2 regions of the Bacillus sp. SRL337 genome follow, and region 2 is predicted to be linked to the other one. Evidence: riboswitches for the same ligand, from Rfam matches in the RefSeq annotation. Region 2 holds a riboswitch; the other holds the start of a gene.

Region 1 (8,634 bases), 820 kb from region 2:
TTGTGCCGATCATCGGCGGCGGGGAACGTCTTGGTACGCTGATTCTTGCCCGCCTTGAAGACAGCTTTGATGATGATGACCTGATCCTTGGTGAGTACGGTGCTACTGTTGTCGGTATGGAGATCCTTAGGGAAAAATCTGAAGAGATAGAAATGGAAGCCCGTAGTAAAGCTGTAGTACAAATGGCTATCAGCTCCCTATCTTACAGTGAGCTTGAAGCAATTGAACATATCTTTGAAGAGCTTGACGGAAATGAAGGATTACTTGTAGCTTCAAAGATTGCTGACAGAGTGGGAATTACAAGATCAGTCATCGTGAATGCCCTTCGTAAGCTTGAAAGTGCTGGTGTCATTGAGTCCCGTTCACTTGGGATGAAAGGGACATATATCAAAGTTCTAAATGATAAATTCCTGATTGAATTGGATAAATTAAAGACAAATTAATGAACTGGCCGCTAGTCCAAAAGGATTGGCGGCCATTTTTATTTCCGAGAAATATTATGGAGTAAAGGTGAAAAAACCTCAAAAGGGGTATAAAGACCTAATAGTAATGTAAGGGAAAGGGTTGAAATTAACATCACAAATAGTACAATAAGATTACAGACTATTTCCGACAATTTTCTACAACAATTCTTAGATAATGGCAAACTTTTCTGAAAAGGGAGGACGCAAAGCCACGGGCCTAAAGACAATTCTCTTTGTACATCGGCAGCCGGGTTACCTAATGGAGACATTGCATGTTTGCGGAGCGATCTCTATAGGGGTCGCTATATTTATGAGGAATTTAAGTGGGTTATTTTTCCATATGTGATTGGAAGACTTTCCCTAAAGATTTTTGAGCCATTACCAGTTATAGTATTGTAATGTGTCTGTAACATAAGCGGCGGTTTTCAGCAGAGGAAGACAGAAAAATGTTGGAAAAAAGTAGGGCTGATAGTCCTTTGGAAGAAGAAGAAACTTCCTTTAACAGCTTTGAATGACAGATTTTCTTAGAAAATATGGTAAAAGTCCTTCAAAAAAATGAATAATTAGTAGGAATAAAATTAACAGGATATTCATAGACACCTATTTTTCTTAATATTACAATAGAGACTATGATTCCGTAAAAAATGTCAAAATCCATTAATCTTTGACAAAATATTGGTTAGAGGTGTAAAAAATGAGCTTGTTTTCCAGCACCATTCAATCACTCGAAAATGGTTTGAACTATTCTTCGGCTAAACAGAAGGTGATATCTCAAAATATTGCCAATGTCGATACACCCAATTACAAAGCGAAGACAACCAGTTTCAAAGAACAGTTGAATGATTCCATCTCCACTTTCGAAGCAAAAAGAACGAATCCCCGTCATTTTGAATTTTCTGGCAGAGGAAATATCGATCTTAATGTCAGAAGTAAACCGTTCCAATACAATCACAATGGGAATGGGGTTGATATTGATAAGGAAATGTCAGAAATGGCTTCCAATCAAATCTACTTCAATGCTCTTTCCGACCGGATAAATGGTAAATTTAATTCTTTGAAATCTGTAATCAGGGGAGGTAAGTAGAAATGTCAATCTTTCATGGTATGAATACATCAGCTTCTGCGCTTTCCGCACAAAGGTTAAGAATGGATGTCATCTCATCCAATATGGCAAATGCAGATACGACAAGAGGAAAACTGGTCGATGGTGAATGGCAGCCTTATCAAAGAAAATCAGTGGTATTTCAGCCTGATGGGGAGCGGTTTTCTTCATTCCTAAATAAAGCTATGGGCACTAAGGATTCGGGGGCCATAGGTAATGGTGTCCAGGTTTCAAAGATAAAGGAAGACGATGAGACTCCTTTTAATCTGGTATATGATCCAGAACATCCTGACGCAAATCAGGATGGGTATGTAAGCCTTCCGAATGTCGATCCGCTTCGTGAGATGATTGATTTAATATCCGCTACCCGTTCATATGAAGCAAATGTAACTGTCTTTAATGCTAATAAATCCATGATGATGAAATCACTTGAAATCGGAAAATAAGGGGGATACTTATGGCGATACATAATATTTATTCAGCAACAGATAACAGATTAAGTACATCGTTTGAGAAAAGTAGCATTAAACCAGTACAAAATCAGCAGAATTTCGCTGATTTCCTGAAAAAATCCATTGAAGAAGTAAATGCCAGCCAGAAAGAATCCGATATGCTGACGGAAAAGCTGGTCCGTGGCGAAAATGTTGACCTGCACCAAATCATGGTCGCCTCCCAAAAAGCCAGTATTACGCTTCAGACGACAATGGAAGTCCGAAATAAAGTAGTCGAAGCATATCAAGAAATCATGAGAATGCCAATGTAACTTTTACGGTTATGAATGCCGCGTAAATCAGACAGAGTAACCGGGGGATTAAGATGAATGAAACTGTAAAAAAATACAAAGAACAATTAAATACATTTTGGTCATCACGAACCAAGAAACAAAGGGCTATGTATGGTGCAGCTTTGTTGGTGGTTATTTTAGCTGCTGCCATTACAGGATTCCTTTCAACAAGGACAGATCTTGTACCGCTATATAGCAATCTGGCCCCCTCGGAGACAGGAACGATTAAAGAAAACCTGGATGGAAGAGGTATAGCTTCGGAAATCACCGATGGCGGTTCAACGATAATGGTCCCTAGTGAAATGGTAGACACATTGAAAGTTGAACTTGCAGCAGAAGGAATTCCGAATTCCGGAAGCATTGACTATTCCTTTTTTAGTCAAAATGCTGGTTTCGGTATGACCGACAATGAGTTTGGTGTTATGAAACTGGATGCCATGCAAACGGAACTTGCAAACCTGATGAAAGGAATCGAAGGTGTTCAGGATGCCAACGTAATGATCACACTGCCTGAAAAAGGAGTATTTGTCAGCGAGGACACGGAACAGGCATCTGCTTCAATCGTCCTGAATACAAAACCTGGCTTTGATTTTGATCAGAAACAGATTAAATCCTTATACCATCTAGTATCGAAAAGTGTTCCAAACCTTCCTACTGATAATATCGTCATCATGAATCAATTATTTGAGTATTTTGAACTGGAAAATGAAAATTCTTCCTTTGGAGGAAGTGTAGTCCAGCAAATGGATGTTAAGAACCGGGTGGAAAAGGATATTCAAAAGCAGGTTCAAAGTATGCTTGGCACGTTAATTGGTTTTAATAAAGTGGTTGTCTCCGTTACTACCGATATAGACTTTACCCAAGAAAACAGGGAAGTAAACGAAGTAACGCCTGTTGATGAAGAAAATATGGAAGGAATCGCTGTAAGTGTCCAGAGAATCACCGAGACTTTCACCGGCAATGGAGAAGCTGCTGGTGGTGTGCCGGCTGCAGAAGATAGTGGTGATGGGCTCGGGACGTACGTAGAAGGCGAAAATGGCAATGGGGATTATGAAAGAATTGAAGAAACGATAAATAATGAGGTTAATAGAATTAGAAGAGAGATTGTCGAAAGTCCTTATAAAATCAGGGACATCGGTATTCAAGTGATGGTTGAACCGCCTGATCCAGAAGACCCTGCTTCTTTCCCTCAAGACAGGCAGGAAGATATCTCTCAGATTTTATCTACAATTATCAGAACTTCGATTGATAAAGAAACTGGCACTGAACTGACACCAGAAGCAATTGAAGACAAAATTGTCGTTTCTGTTCAGCCGTTTAACGGCAAGGTGGAATTTGACCAAACGCCATCATCCTCCCTGCCTTGGTGGACTTATGTTGTAGGAGGAATCTTGCTTGCTGTCATTATACTGCTGATTATTTTGATGGTAAGGAAAAACAAGAAAGTGGTTGAAGAGGAATCTGTATTTGCAGAAGAAAGTATGCCAATCAACATTCCTGATATCGGAACAGAAAAAGAGACTGAAGGCTCTGCCAGAAGAAAACAATTGGAGAAAATGGCCAGGGAAAAACCGGAAGAATTTGCCAAGTTATTGCGGACTTGGCTGGCTGATGAATAGGAGGGGACCATATGGCAAAACAGCGTGAAAAAGAATTAACAGGTAAACAAAAAGCTGCCGTTCTCCTTATATCGCTTGGCCCTGATGTATCGGCGTCCGTATATAAGCATCTTTCAGAAGAAGAAATTGAAAAGTTGACCTTGGAGATATCCGGCGTTAAAAAAGTAGAGTCAGAAGCTAAAGAAGAAATACTTGAGGAATTTCATAACATTGCCCTCGCCCAGGATTATATTTCACAAGGGGGGATCGGATATGCAAAGACTGTTCTGGAGAAAGCACTTGGCAACGAACAGGCTTCTGCTATTATCAACAGGCTTACTTCATCACTCCAAGTAAAACCCTTCGATTTTGCCAGAAGAGCTGATGCATCTCAAATCCTTAACTTTATACAAAATGAGCACCCGCAGACCATTGCATTAATTCTTTCTTATTTAAATCCTCAGCAGGCGGGACAAATACTATCTGAATTGTCTCAGGAAGTGCAGGCGGATATTGCAAGGCGTATTGCCTTAATGGACGGAACTTCCCCGGAAGTAATCAGTGAAGTGGAGGCGATTTTAGAAAGGAAGCTATCAACCACGGTCACCCAGGATTATTCGCAGACAGGGGGAGTTGAAGCTGTTGTTGAAGTGCTGAATGGTGTTGATAGGTCTACTGAAAAAACAATTTTGGACGCGCTTGAGATCCAGGATCCGGAACTTGCAGAAGAAATTAAGAAGCGGATGTTCGTGTTTGAAGATATCGTCACATTGGACAACCGTTCGATTCAGAGAGTCATCCGCGACAGTGAAAATGAAGACTTGCTTCTGTCTCTAAAAGTATCCAGTGAGGAAGTCAAAGATATTGTCTTCCGGAACATGTCTGCCAGAATGGTTGAAACATTCAAAGAAGAAATGGAATTCATGGGGCCAGTCAGGCTGCGTGATGTGGAAGAAGCGCAGTCAAGAATTGTCAGTGTGATCAGAAGGCTCGAAGACGCAGGTGAAATCATCATTGCCCGTGGTGGAGGAGACGATATCATTGTCTAAAGTAATAAAGAATATGCAAGCCTTTACTAGTCAGAACCGTCAAGCGAAGGTCATTTCTTTGAGGAATATACACGGATCGTCTGAAGAAAGTGGAGAAGTGAACTTTCCAGAAAGTCAAGGGGCTCAGCCAAACCGTGAAAACATTTTACGGGATGCAGAGGCGGAAGCAGAGCGGATTCTTGAATCAGCGAGGACAGAAGCAAAAAGGCAGGAAGATGAAGCTGCTGCACTGAAATCAAGCTGGGCTCAGGAGAAAGAGCTTTTACAGCAGGAAGCGTATCAAGAGGCGTATCTCCAAGGACTGGATGAAGGAAGGGAAAAGGGGATGGAAGAATACAGACTGCATATCAATGAAGCAGTCGAAGTCCTATCCCGCGCCAAAGATGATTATTATGCTCATATTGAAAAAGCGGAAAGGGTCATCTTGGAACTGGGCATGGAGACAGCAGAAAAGATCATAGGCAGGGCATTAGATGAAAACCCATCAGTATTTCTCGATATTATCAAACGGGCAATAAAGGAAGTGAAAGAACTGCCTGAGGTTCAAATACATGTTCATCCAGTCCATTACCCGTTGCTAAGTGAAAATCTGGAAGAGCTGGAATCCATGTTCCCTGTGTTGCGTAGGCTGTTGATTTATCCTAACGAGGATCTTGGCAATGAGGAGTGCTTCATTGAAACCGGTGAAGGCAGAGTGATTGTGAATGTAGATACACAGCTAAAGGAAATAAAAACTAAACTCGTGGAAATTTTAGAAGGTGGAGAATAATGAGAGCTTTCGATCTTTTAGGGCACATTCCTTCGTTACAAACCTTCAAGAAGTTTGGAAAAGTGAAAAGAGTTGTTGGCCTGATGATTGAATCACAAGGACCTAAAAGCTCAATTGGCGATATGTGCTTCATCCACCTTTCAGAAAGCAGGAAAATAATCAGAGCGGAAGTAGTTGGTTTCAAAGAAGAAACCGTAATCTTGATGCCTTATTCCAATATTAATGAGATTTCACCAGGGAGTCTCGTAGAAGCTACATCAAAACCGCTTACGATTAAAGTCGGCCCCTCTCTAATCGGAAAGGTTGTTGATTCACTCGGGAACCCTCTGGATGGAGACCCTCTTCCAAAAGGCCTTACATCTGCCTTTACTGAACAGGATCCTCCCAATCCACTAACGCGTCCGCCAATCAATGAAAAGATAGAGGTCGGGGTACGAGCGATTGACAGCATGCTGACTGTAGGGAATGGGCAAAGGGTCGGAATATTTGCAGGAAGCGGAGTGGGAAAAAGCACACTGCTCGGGATGATTGCGAGAAATACAACCGCAGACCTGAACGTGATTGCTCTCATAGGCGAACGGGGACGTGAGGTTCGTGAATTTATAGAACGGGATTTAGGTGAAGAAGGTTTAAAAAGGTCGATTGTAGTAGCGGCTACTTCTGATCAGCCTGCGTTAATGAGAATCAAAGGGGCTTTCACTGCCACGGCAATAGCCGAATATTTCCGGGATAAAGGCATGAATGTCATGCTGATGATGGATTCTGTAACCAGGGTTGCCATGGCTCAGAGGGAAATTGGATTGGCTGTAGGAGAACCTCCTGCAACCAAGGGATACACCCCATCTGTATTTGCAATATTGCCTAAGCTCCTCGAAAGGACCGGGACGAACCAAAATGGGAGCATCACTGCTTTTTACACGGTGCTTGTCGATGGGGACGATATGAATGAGCCGATAGCGGATACCACAAGAGGGATTCTCGACGGCCATATCGTCTTAGATCGGAACATAGCCAATAAAGGACAGTTTCCAGCTATTAATATTCTCAAAAGTGTCAGCAGACTCATGAACCATTTAGCATCACCTGAACATTTAAAAGCAGCTGAAAAAGTCAGGGACTTGATGAGTACATACAGTAATTCGGAAGACTTGATCAACATTGGCGCTTACAAAAAAGGAACATCACAGGAAATCGACCAGGCCATTGCTTATCAGCCTAAAATCATCTCCTTCCTAAAACAAGGAACTGGAGAAAAAGTAACAATGGATGAAAGTGTCGCTGACATTATCAACCTTGCAGAAAAAGGAGAGTGGTCTGGATGACTTATAATTTTAAGTTTGAAAAGATTCTGGCTCTCAAAGAAAGAGAAAAAGAAGAAGTAAGGGTATCTTACCTGGACTCAGTTGAAAAATTCGAGAACATCGCACAGAAACTATACGAGCTGTTAAAGAAGAAAGAGGACCTTTTAAACTTTCAATCGGAAAAAATGGTCAGCGGGTTGTCAGTACAGGATATTAGGCATAACCAGAATTTCATCACAAACATTGAAAAAACAATAGACTACTATCAAGGCTTGGTCATTCAAGCAAGAAACAGGATGAACTGGCACGAACAAAAGCTTTCTGAAATGAATGTTGAAGTGAAAAAGTATGAAAAAATTAAAGAGAATGACTTTAACAAGTACACAGAAGTCTTGTATTCTTCTGAAAGCAAGGTGCTTGATGAGCTGGCTGTCATGCAATACATGAATAAAAGAAATTAGGTGAGGACATGGGGAAAACAGCAGAGAAGGAAAAAAATGAAAAAACAACAAGCCGCTTTCAATGGGTTCTATTTGCAGGCATTATCCCTCTTCTGTTTGCCGTAGTCATTGCCCTTCTTGTAATGACGGTAGCAGGTGTGAACATTTTCGAAAAGGCAAAAGCGGCAGGGGAAAAGATCCCATTCATTTCATCAATGATCCCGACAGATGCAAAAGAAGAAGCGGCAAAGCTTGAGGAAAGGGTCCTTACCCTTCAAACGGAAATCGAGGAAAAGAATTCAGAAATAACCAGTCTTCAAGGCAAGATTGATTCACAGGAAAAGGATAAAGAAGGCTTGTTGCTTGAACAGGAACAGCTGCATGCAGAAATAGAGGAGCTACAGCAGATTCAACAGGAAAACAAACGGGCATTCAAAGAAATGGTCTCAACCTATGAATCCATGTCAGCAAAAAGTGCGGCGCCTGTACTCCTTAAAATGAAGAATGAGGAAGCAGTAAAAATATTATCCAATATAAAGCCTGCTGCCCTGGCAAAAATACTTGAAAAAATGCCTCCTGAAGATGCAGCGAAATATACTGAACTGCTTTCTGCTAAAGTTGATCAGGAATCCTAGGCAACGATTGAAAGGGGGTGAAAAAATGAACGTCGGAGCTATGCTCTCCATGCAAAATCTGGGTCAAATTACAAGTGAAAACGCAAGTCAAGCGGTTCAGCAAGGTGGACAAGGAGCTCATTTTAGCAATTTTCTAACCAAAGCAGCGAGTTCGGAGGAAACTACTGAACAGATGGACTCAGGAATAATGAATATCCTTAGACTCTTTCAAACTCTAAGTTCAGAAGATGTGAATGTCTTGGAAGGCAGTGAGGAATCTAGTTTGAATATGGAGCTTCTCCTTTCGCAGACAGGATCTGATAGACAAGAGCTATTTGCTGCTTTAGAGTCTGTTCTAAGTCAAATGATCAATACAGTTCCAGAATTAAAAGAGGTTTTGCCTGGCTTGAATGATGAAAATTTGGAAGAGAGTTTGTTTCAAGTGATTGAAACTATCGGTTTGCTGCCTGTTAAAGATCTTATGAAGATTGATTCGGCTGCTATGGAAATCAT
Region 2 (8,634 bases):
GTATCGTCAATGGGTCCTGGATAGATTGGAGAATCTAAACCTGGACGGGAACACCTTTATTTTAAATGGCGGCACAGGGACAGGCAAAACGACAATCCTCCACCGTTTAAAAGAACAAGGGCTTCCGGTGCTTGATTTAGAAGGAATGGCCGGTCACAGAGGTTCGGTTTTCGGGCATATCGGTACAAGCCCGAACAACCAAAAAAAGTTTGATTCCCTTCTTGTCGAGGAAACCCTTTCCTTGCAGGATTCACCAGTTGTGGTGTATGAAGCAGAAAGCAAGCGTATCGGCAAGGTCATGGTCCCTGAATACCTCCTTAAGAAAAAGGAGGAGGGCACCCATATCATTCTAAAGATGCCGATGGACCAAAGGGTGAAGCATATCCTTGAAGAGTACAGATTACAAGAACACCATGAGGAGTTCACAGCTGCCTTTGAAAGGATAAAAAAACACATCCATACCCCTATTGCCAGGGAAATCCAGGACTATATAGAAGAACATGATTATAAAAACGCTCTCCCTCTGCTTTTGGAATACTATTACGACCCTAAGTACAAGCATTCAGCAAACCAGTATCCGGAGGACCAAAAGATCTTTCTTGAAGTCAACGATATCGAAGAGGCTGTAACAGCCATTCTGGATATCCTTCCTCAAAAAAGCAGACGGGTTCATCACTGAGATTATAGCTGAGGCTGAATCAACAAGAATCAAGAAGTGCCTGTGTTTATCTTAAGGTACTTCTTGTTTTTAGATTTAAAGTTTTTTGAATAGACTGTCATTACTTGCAGCAAGCAGGTATAGTAGTTTAGTAGATGATTTTTTTTCGAAAAAGGGGCTAGAAGATGAAACGTTTTTTAAAATGGGTCGGTATCGTCATTGCTGTCCTGGTGGTCTTGTTTGTAGGAGCAGGCAATTATTTTTACAATGTCGCCATCAATCGAAGCCATGATTCCGTGGATCTATATGGAGGATCAGAATCGGCAAGCGCCATGATGGATGCAGAAGAACAGCAGCGGAAATTAGAGGAAGTCCTGAAGTGGACAGAAGAACAGACGTTTGAAAACGTAGAAGTGAAGTCAAAGGACGGTCTGAAGCTGAGTGCAGTGCTATTGAAAAGTGAGGAACCTTCCGGGAAGGCTGTCGTTTTGGCGCATGGATACAAAGGAAGTAACAAACAGATGCCCGGCATTACCCAGTTTTATCATGAACTGGGGTATGATGTCCTTAAGCCGGATGCGAGAGGGCATGGAAAAAGTGAAGGAAGCTATATTGGATATGGATGGGATGATCGCAAGGATTACAATGAATGGGTCAATCTATTGATCAATGAATATGGAGAAAAGGAAATATATTTGCATGGATTTTCGATGGGAGCCGCAACGGTTCTGATGACCAGCGGCGAAGAACTGCCTTCCGAGGTGAGAGGAATCATCGCTGACAGCGGATATACAACGGTCGAAGAGGAGCTCGCCCATCAATTGAAGTACCTTTATCATTTGCCGGCATTTCCGTTGATGGACATCACAAGTGCCGTGACAAAGGTAAGAGCTGGCTACACATTCGCCGAAGCCTCCGCAGTTGAACAGGTCAAAAAGAATACAAGGCCGCTCTTCATCATCCATGGAGACCAAGACGAACTGGTGCCGACTGAAATGGCGGATGTCTTATATAACGCTGCTTCCAGCGAAAAGGAACTCTGGATCGTCCCTGGAGCTGGCCATACAGAAGCATATACAGTGGCAGAGGAAGAATACCAAAACCGCTTGAAGGCATTTTTGAAAGAGTGACAGTCACACCCCGGATTATGTCGAATGTGTTCGACATATCTCGGGGCGTGACTGTCACCAATAAAAGGAGATGTACATAATGAGTGAGAAAATGACGTTGTTCCATACTTTTAAAGAAACCCCTTTAAAAACAAACGGCCATGGGGACCGGAATGCCGGAGTATTGAAAGAAGCTTTCGAGCATGTGGCTTCTGAGGTCGAAAGCGATATTTACGGAACCGGAAAAGTGATTGACGATTTTCAATTGAAAATGGCGAAGGTACTGGGCAAGGAATCATCGGTATTCTTCCCAAGCGGAACGATGGCCCAGCAGATTGCCTTGAGGATCTGGTGTGATGAAAAAGGGGTGAAAAAGGCAGCGTACCATCCATTAAGTCACCTGGAGATTCATGAAGAAGACGGAATTAAGGAACTTCATGGTATCGAAACCATTTTACTCGCGGATAAGGACAGAGTGATCACCCTGGAGGATGTGCAGAATATGACAGAGGAAGCGGCAGTAATCCTGCTGGAATTGCCTCAGCGTGAAATCGGCGGCCAGCTTCCGGATTTCGAAACACTGAAATCCATATCAGATTACTGCCGTGAAAACAAAATCTTCCTTCATCTAGATGGAGCCAGGTTGCTCGAGGTCCTTCCTTATTACAAAAAGACAGCAGCGGAAATCTGTGCTCTTTTTGACAGTGTATACATCTCCCTTTACAAAGGAATCGGCGGAATTGCGGGAGCCGTCCTGGCAGGCAGCAAAGATTTCACAAAGAAATCGAAAGTTTGGAAGAGAAGGCATGGCGGTGATTTGATAAGCCTTTATCCGTATATCATCAGTGCAGATTACTACCTGGATCAGAGAGCTGGAAAAATGGAGCAGTATTATCAAAATGCCCAAGAGTTCGCTCAGTTTTATAATAACTGTGAAAAAATCTCTACACTTCCAGAAGTGCCGGTATCCAACATGTTCCATGTCCATTTTCAGGTGTCGAAGGAAGCCCTTGAGCCGATCCTTGTTGATGTCTATGAAAAAACAGGTGTCGGTTTAAGCGGATATCTGCGTGAGAACGGAGACTCCTCCTGTTATTATGAAGTGAGTATCGGCGACCTCTACGAGACGGTCCCAAAGGAAAAGCTGGAAGAAGCCTTTCACCTGCTGAATGAAAAACTGAAGTAATTATAGAATGAAAGCGGCAGTTTCTAGAGCCGCTCTTTTTCCATTATTGACGACATGCATCACTACACCTCAGGTCTTAGTAAAAGTTAAACCCCTGGTTCGTTTTGCCAATTTACTTATTTGTTTATAATGAAAATATAAACAAAGTGGTTGGGAGGAAACCAAATGAAGAAACGATTAATGACCGGTGCCTTATTATGTACAATATTGGTGATGTCAACAGGGTGCAGTCCATTTGAATCTGTGACGTTCGGCAAGGAAAAAGGGACTGAATATGAGGTGGAAGTGGAAAAGGATTCGGCGAAAGAGTTGGAGGTCGACCTTCGGCTTGGAGCAGGGGAGATGAATGTTTCCGGCGGTGCCGCTGAATGGATGACAGGAGATATTATCTATAACAATGAAAGATTGGAGCCCGTGGTAAAATATGACCTGCATGATGACAGGGGAGATATTGTGGTCAAACAGAAGAAAAATACGGGGTTAAAACTTGGCAGTACTAAAAATGATTGGAACCTTCAGCTAACCAATGATGTTCCAATCGACCTTCGTGTAGACGCAGGGGCTTCAGATACCAATCTTGACCTGCGCGGCCTGCAATTAACAGATTTAAAAGTGGATGCAGGTGTCGGTGAAGTCGAAGTCGATCTCAGCGGAGACTGGAAGGAAAGTTTCGATGTCGACATTAACACCGGTGTCGGTGAAACCACGGTCATCCTCCCGAAATCTGTTGGTGTACAAATCACCTCCGAAGAAGGAATCGGGAAAGCAAATTTTGCTGGATTTACTTCCCATGGAGATCACACCTATGTGAATGAAGCCTTCGAGACAGCTGATGTCTTGATCACCCTGAAAGTTGAAACTGGTGTGGGTGAAGTGAACTTTGAATTAGAATAAATGGGGGCATGTGCATTCAGTTCAGGTTGGACTGGATGCTTTTTTTATTTGTTCGGATGAATGACAGCAAGTTGCTGCTGCCGGGAAAAATTAAAGCACAACCTGCAGGGATCGGCCGGTGGCAAGGTCAGGGGAGCAACCTATGAAAATTTTGTGCAATAGCAATCTGATTAAAGATTCCGCTGCAACTTAAGGCTTTTACAGGGTTACTATCTCGAAAAGCATTGAATCACGAACCAGCGAATGAAAATTGCCAGAGAAGCTGTCGCGAAAAGCCCGGAATCGCGACAGGATGGACTGAGTCCCCAGAAAAGCTGTCGCGAAAAGCCTGGAATCGAGACAGAATGGACTGGAATCCTAGAGAAGCTGTCGCGAAAAGGGCGGAATCGCGACAGAATTGAATGGGTTTGCAAAGAAGCTGTCGCGAAAAGCCCGGAATCGAGACAGAATGGACTGGAATCCCAGAAAAGCTGTCGCGAAAAGCCGTGAATCGAGACAGGATGGACTGGAATCCCAGAGAATCTGTCGCGAAAATCCTGGAATCGAGACAGAATGGACTGGATCCCTAGAGAATCTGTCACGAAAAGCCCGGAATCGCGACAGAATGGACTGGAAACGCAGAGAAGCTGTCGCGAAAAGCCCGGAATCGCGACAGAATGGACTGAATCCCCAGAGAAGCTGTCGCGAAAAGCCCGGAATCGAGACAGAATGGACTGGAATCCCAGAGAAGCTGTCGCGAAAAGCCGTGAATCGAGACAGGATGTACTGGAATCCCAGAGAATCTGTCGCGAAAATCCTGGAATCGAGACAGGATGGACTGGAATCCCAGAGAAGCTGTCGCGAAAAGCCCGGAATCGAGACAGAATGGACTGGATCCCCAGAAAAGCTGTCGCGAAAAGCCTGGAATCGAGACAGAATGGACTGGATCCCCAGAGAAGCTGTCGCGAAAAGCCCGGAATCGAGACAAAATTGAATGGAAACGCAAAGAAGCTGTCGCGAAATGGGCGGAATCGCGACAGAATGGACTGGATCCCCAGAAAAGCTGTCGCGAAAAGCCTGGAATCGCGACAGAATGGACTGAATCCCCAGAGAAGCTGTCGCGAAAAGCCTGGAATCGCGACAGAATGGACTGGATCCCCAGAGAAGCTGTCGCGAAAAGCCTGGAATCGAGACAGAATGGACTGGATCCCCAGAGAAGCTGTCGCGAAAAGCCGTGAATCGCGACAGGATGGACTGGAATCCCAGAGAAGCTGTCGCGAAAAGCCCAAAACCGAGACCCAACCCATGGCCCCAAAGGTATTGTCGCGGAAAACATTCATACGATTGACCACAATCCCGCCAAAAACCGCAGTTTACGAAAAGGTCCAGTAACAGCACCCAATCCCTTACCTTAACCGATGCCCTCTGTTCCATTCCGCTTCAACCTGCTCACTCCCCCACCCTCAACCTTCTCAAGAATCTCCTTTAGCAGCTTTTGGATTTGAAAATGATGAAAAACCGTCATTGAAATCAAGATGAAACTGAATAAAGCAGATAAAATTGTGCTTTTCAACAATCTGTTCATTACATTTCTGTTTACCATTGGAAGTCCTCCAGTTTGTATCATTTGATGTGTATTATCCTTCTGTGCGGAGAAACTATTCAGCTTGGAGCAAAAATGGATATTCATTACGGTGCTTCAGGAAGTACGGTATAATGGGGGTACTCTTATTAATACGATATTTTTGAATTGATTGTAGCTGCTGGAAATACCCCAAGGGACGAACTTTTCCCTGGGATACGGGGTTGTTGCTATCTGAATAAAAAACAGCTCTTTTCTTTCTTGTTTTTTAAGCTATTTCTAGTGAGTTTAGGCGATATATTTTGCCATTCATATTAAATCGCAACAAAGTTCAGGAAAGAGCATAGTAATTTAACAGTTGATTAATATTGCAGGAAGGTTTTTTACAATGAAGGAGAAGAAAAAAATTCTAGAAGCTGATCTTTATAAACCTATCCAGAAACACTTCACAAAAGAGGGCTACAAGGTGAATGGGGAAGTGAATGATTGTGATCTGACTGCGGTTAAGGGGGAAGACTTAATCATTGTGGAGCTGAAACTCAATCTGACGGTTGACCTGCTGATCCAGGCCACTAAACGGCAGCGGCTCACGGAGTTTGTGTACATAGCCATCCCACGCCCCAAGAATATGAGGTCGAGGCGCTGGAAGGATATCCGGCATCTGGTCCGAAGGCTGGAGCTTGGCTTGATCACTGTATCAGTTGAGAATAAAGTACCGAAGCCACAGTTTATCCAGCATCCGGAACCGTTCGACCTAAAGAAGAGCAAACAGGGAAGCAGCCGCAGGAGAACCCGGCTCTTGGCCGAAATCGAAGGCAGAAGTGCCGACTATAATGTCGGGGGCAGCAGCAAGACCAAGATCATGACTGCATATAAAGAAAGCTGTATTCAGATTGCCTGTTATCTGGAGCAGTCAGGACCACTTGCCCCGAAGGATCTGGTGAAGATGGGAACAGGTCAAAAGACTCAATCCATTCTTAGTAAAAACTATTATAAGTGGTTTGAGCGGATAGAACGCGGCATCTATCAGATTAGTGAAAAAGGCAGGCAGGGATTACAGGAATATCCTGAACTTACCGATTACTATATGGAAGAGTTCGACAAAATCCAGAGATCTTTGCCGAAATAATTTTGTGACCGCATCAGTCATGAATATTGCATCAGGGTAAAAGTACCTATATAATGAAAGTGTAAATAATTTCAAATTTAATTTGATAAAGGCAAACCCATCGAAAGGCGGGGACGCAAAGCTACAGGGGCTAAAGTCCAAAGACTATGCCAGCCAGCTGCCGGATTTTCTACGAGTCTAAAAGACTATTCCGGGGAGGAATGGTCTTTTTGTCATTCCGGCTATTTTACTTCAACCTCAGAGAACAGGAGCTTATTATGAATCTAACACTATCTGATATTATCACTGAAGGTAAGTTCTGGAATGTCTTTCAGCCAGTTTATGAGATTAACAGCAGCAGTCTGATTGGCTATGAGAGCTTGTTCCGTTGTGATTTCGATTCCAATCCTGAACTGGTGTTTTGCCATGCCAAGAGATCCGGGATTCTGTATGAATTGGATACAGCAGCCATTAAGCGGTCGATCAATGTCTTTAATGAGTACTTCTCCCGGAAAAATATGAGTTTTCCTTACCTTTCAGTCAACTTGTACCCCTCAACCATCAAGCATCCTTTTTTTGTTCAATTTTTACATAAGCTCCTGGAGGAAGTTGAGCTGCCTCCGGAAAAAGTAGTCTTGGAGATCAATGAAGCAGAGCAGAATGATGACTTTAATAAATTCAGGAACATCCTTCATGACTTGAAATCACGGGGATTTCTGATTGCAATGGATGATTTGGGAAAAGGGAACTCCTCATTGAAAATGGTTCTGGAGCTGGAGCCGCAAATCATTAAGTTTGACCGTTACTTTTCAAAGGACCTGTCAACCAACCCGAAAAAGCAGAGGCTGCTTAGAGCAATCGTTGACTTTGCAAAGGAAGATACCAGTTTCATATTGGAAGGCATTGAAACAAAAGAGGACCTGGCTGCTGCCAAGAATATCGGAATACAATTTGGCCAGGGCTATTATCTTGGCAGACCTGAAAAATTGGAAAACTGCGGCAGGCATCTGAAAGAAATCATTTCTTCTTATAACTTGTAATAAGGAGGTTCGCCATGGGGGTATGGATGTTAACTGGGGGCATTGCCGTTGGGATTGCGCTCTTCAAAGCCTTTGATTATATTAAGAATTCAGAAGCAAGAGTAAATGAAAAAAGGATATTTCAGCTTGTTGAAAGGTCTCAGGATATCATCTACTATTGTGAAATAAAGCCTGCACTTAAATTCAAATACCTGAGCCCGTCCATAGACAGCTTATTAGGAACTGGAATTCAGGTGCGCAGCATGGCAAATGCAGAGACTTGCATGGAAATTCTTCATCCGGAAGACAGGGGTATACTAGAGAAAAAACTTTCTGGAGAATGGGATTATAATCAGCCGATCGTCCAAAGATGGAAAGATACAGAAGGAAATTATAAATACTTCGAAGAATTTGCGACGCCAATCTATAAAAATGGCGAGATCACGGCTATTCAAGGAGTCATCAGGAATATTGATGAGAAGATGCAGCTTCAGGAAGAACTGGTTTACAAAGCTCATCATGATGGGTTGTCAGGATTATATAACAGGCTTTTCTTTGAAAACGAATCCGGGATACTCGATGAGTCAAAGGAACAGCCTGTGGCTCTCCTGCTCTGTGATCTGGATGAGCTGAAATATTATAACGATACGCATGGCCATAGAACAGGCGATGAACTGATAAAAGAAACCAGCAAGATTCTCAAGGCATTGCAAAATGAAGAAATTCTTGTATCCAGGATCGGCGGTGATGAGTTTGCCATCTTGATTAAGGATCCAGGGAGATATCCACCGGAAGAAATGAAAAACAACATCCTTCAAAAGATTGCGAGTTACAATCGCTCTAGTAAAAAAATTAACATCATGCTCTCGATAGGTTTTGCTTCCAGCCTGTCCTCGATCGGTAAAATGAATGAGCTGTACACATCAGCGGATAAAAATATGTATAAAGAAAAAAGAGGCAGGAAAAAGATGGTGAATGGATGTTCCTGAATAGCGGAAAATAAGAAAACGCTATATTTCGCAGGCCGTTCACCTTTATTAATGAGAAATAGTCAAAAATGAAATCACAGGAAAATACGTTTTTACATCCATATGACCAA

Evidence for each region. Region 2 has a riboswitch for cyclic di-GMP ahead of AC4E8A_RS04195 (EAL domain-containing protein). Riboswitches for the same ligand answer to the same signal wherever they lie in the genome.
Region 1: linked by a shared signal. The riboswitch ahead of flgB (flagellar basal body rod protein FlgB) and the one ahead of AC4E8A_RS04195 (EAL domain-containing protein) in region 2 are both predicted to bind cyclic di-GMP.

The regions. Positions count from the first base shown of each region.
Region 1 is NZ_OZ481793.1:1,675,008-1,683,641, forward strand. It holds gene codY (GTP-sensing pleiotropic transcriptional regulator CodY) at 1-443, shown strand, start outside; cyclic di-GMP riboswitch class I at 632-724, shown strand; gene flgB (flagellar basal body rod protein FlgB) at 1,159-1,548, shown strand; gene flgC (flagellar basal body rod protein FlgC) at 1,551-2,012, shown strand; gene fliE (flagellar hook-basal body complex protein FliE) at 2,024-2,329, shown strand; gene fliF (flagellar basal-body MS-ring/collar protein FliF) at 2,383-3,969, shown strand; gene fliG (flagellar motor switch protein FliG) at 3,981-4,997, shown strand; gene fliH (flagellar assembly protein FliH) at 4,990-5,766, shown strand; gene fliI (flagellar protein export ATPase FliI) at 5,766-7,088, shown strand; gene fliJ (flagellar export protein FliJ) at 7,085-7,528, shown strand; gene AC4E8A_RS08215 (MotE family protein) at 7,537-8,142, shown strand; gene AC4E8A_RS08220 (flagellar hook-length control protein FliK) at 8,168-8,634, shown strand, end outside.
Region 2 is NZ_OZ481793.1:851,138-859,771, forward strand. It holds gene mnmH (tRNA 2-selenouridine(34) synthase MnmH) at 1-679, shown strand, start outside; gene AC4E8A_RS04160 (alpha/beta hydrolase) at 844-1,788, shown strand; gene AC4E8A_RS04165 (threonine aldolase family protein) at 1,868-2,953, shown strand; gene AC4E8A_RS04170 (toast rack family protein) at 3,119-3,847, shown strand; gene AC4E8A_RS04175 (hypothetical protein) at 4,091-4,336, shown strand; gene AC4E8A_RS04180 (hypothetical protein) at 4,400-5,218, shown strand; gene AC4E8A_RS04185 (hypothetical protein) at 5,238-5,429, opposite strand; gene AC4E8A_RS04190 (DUF2161 domain-containing phosphodiesterase) at 5,797-6,537, shown strand; cyclic di-GMP riboswitch class I at 6,618-6,702, shown strand; gene AC4E8A_RS04195 (EAL domain-containing protein) at 6,795-7,556, shown strand; gene AC4E8A_RS04200 (sensor domain-containing diguanylate cyclase) at 7,571-8,524, shown strand.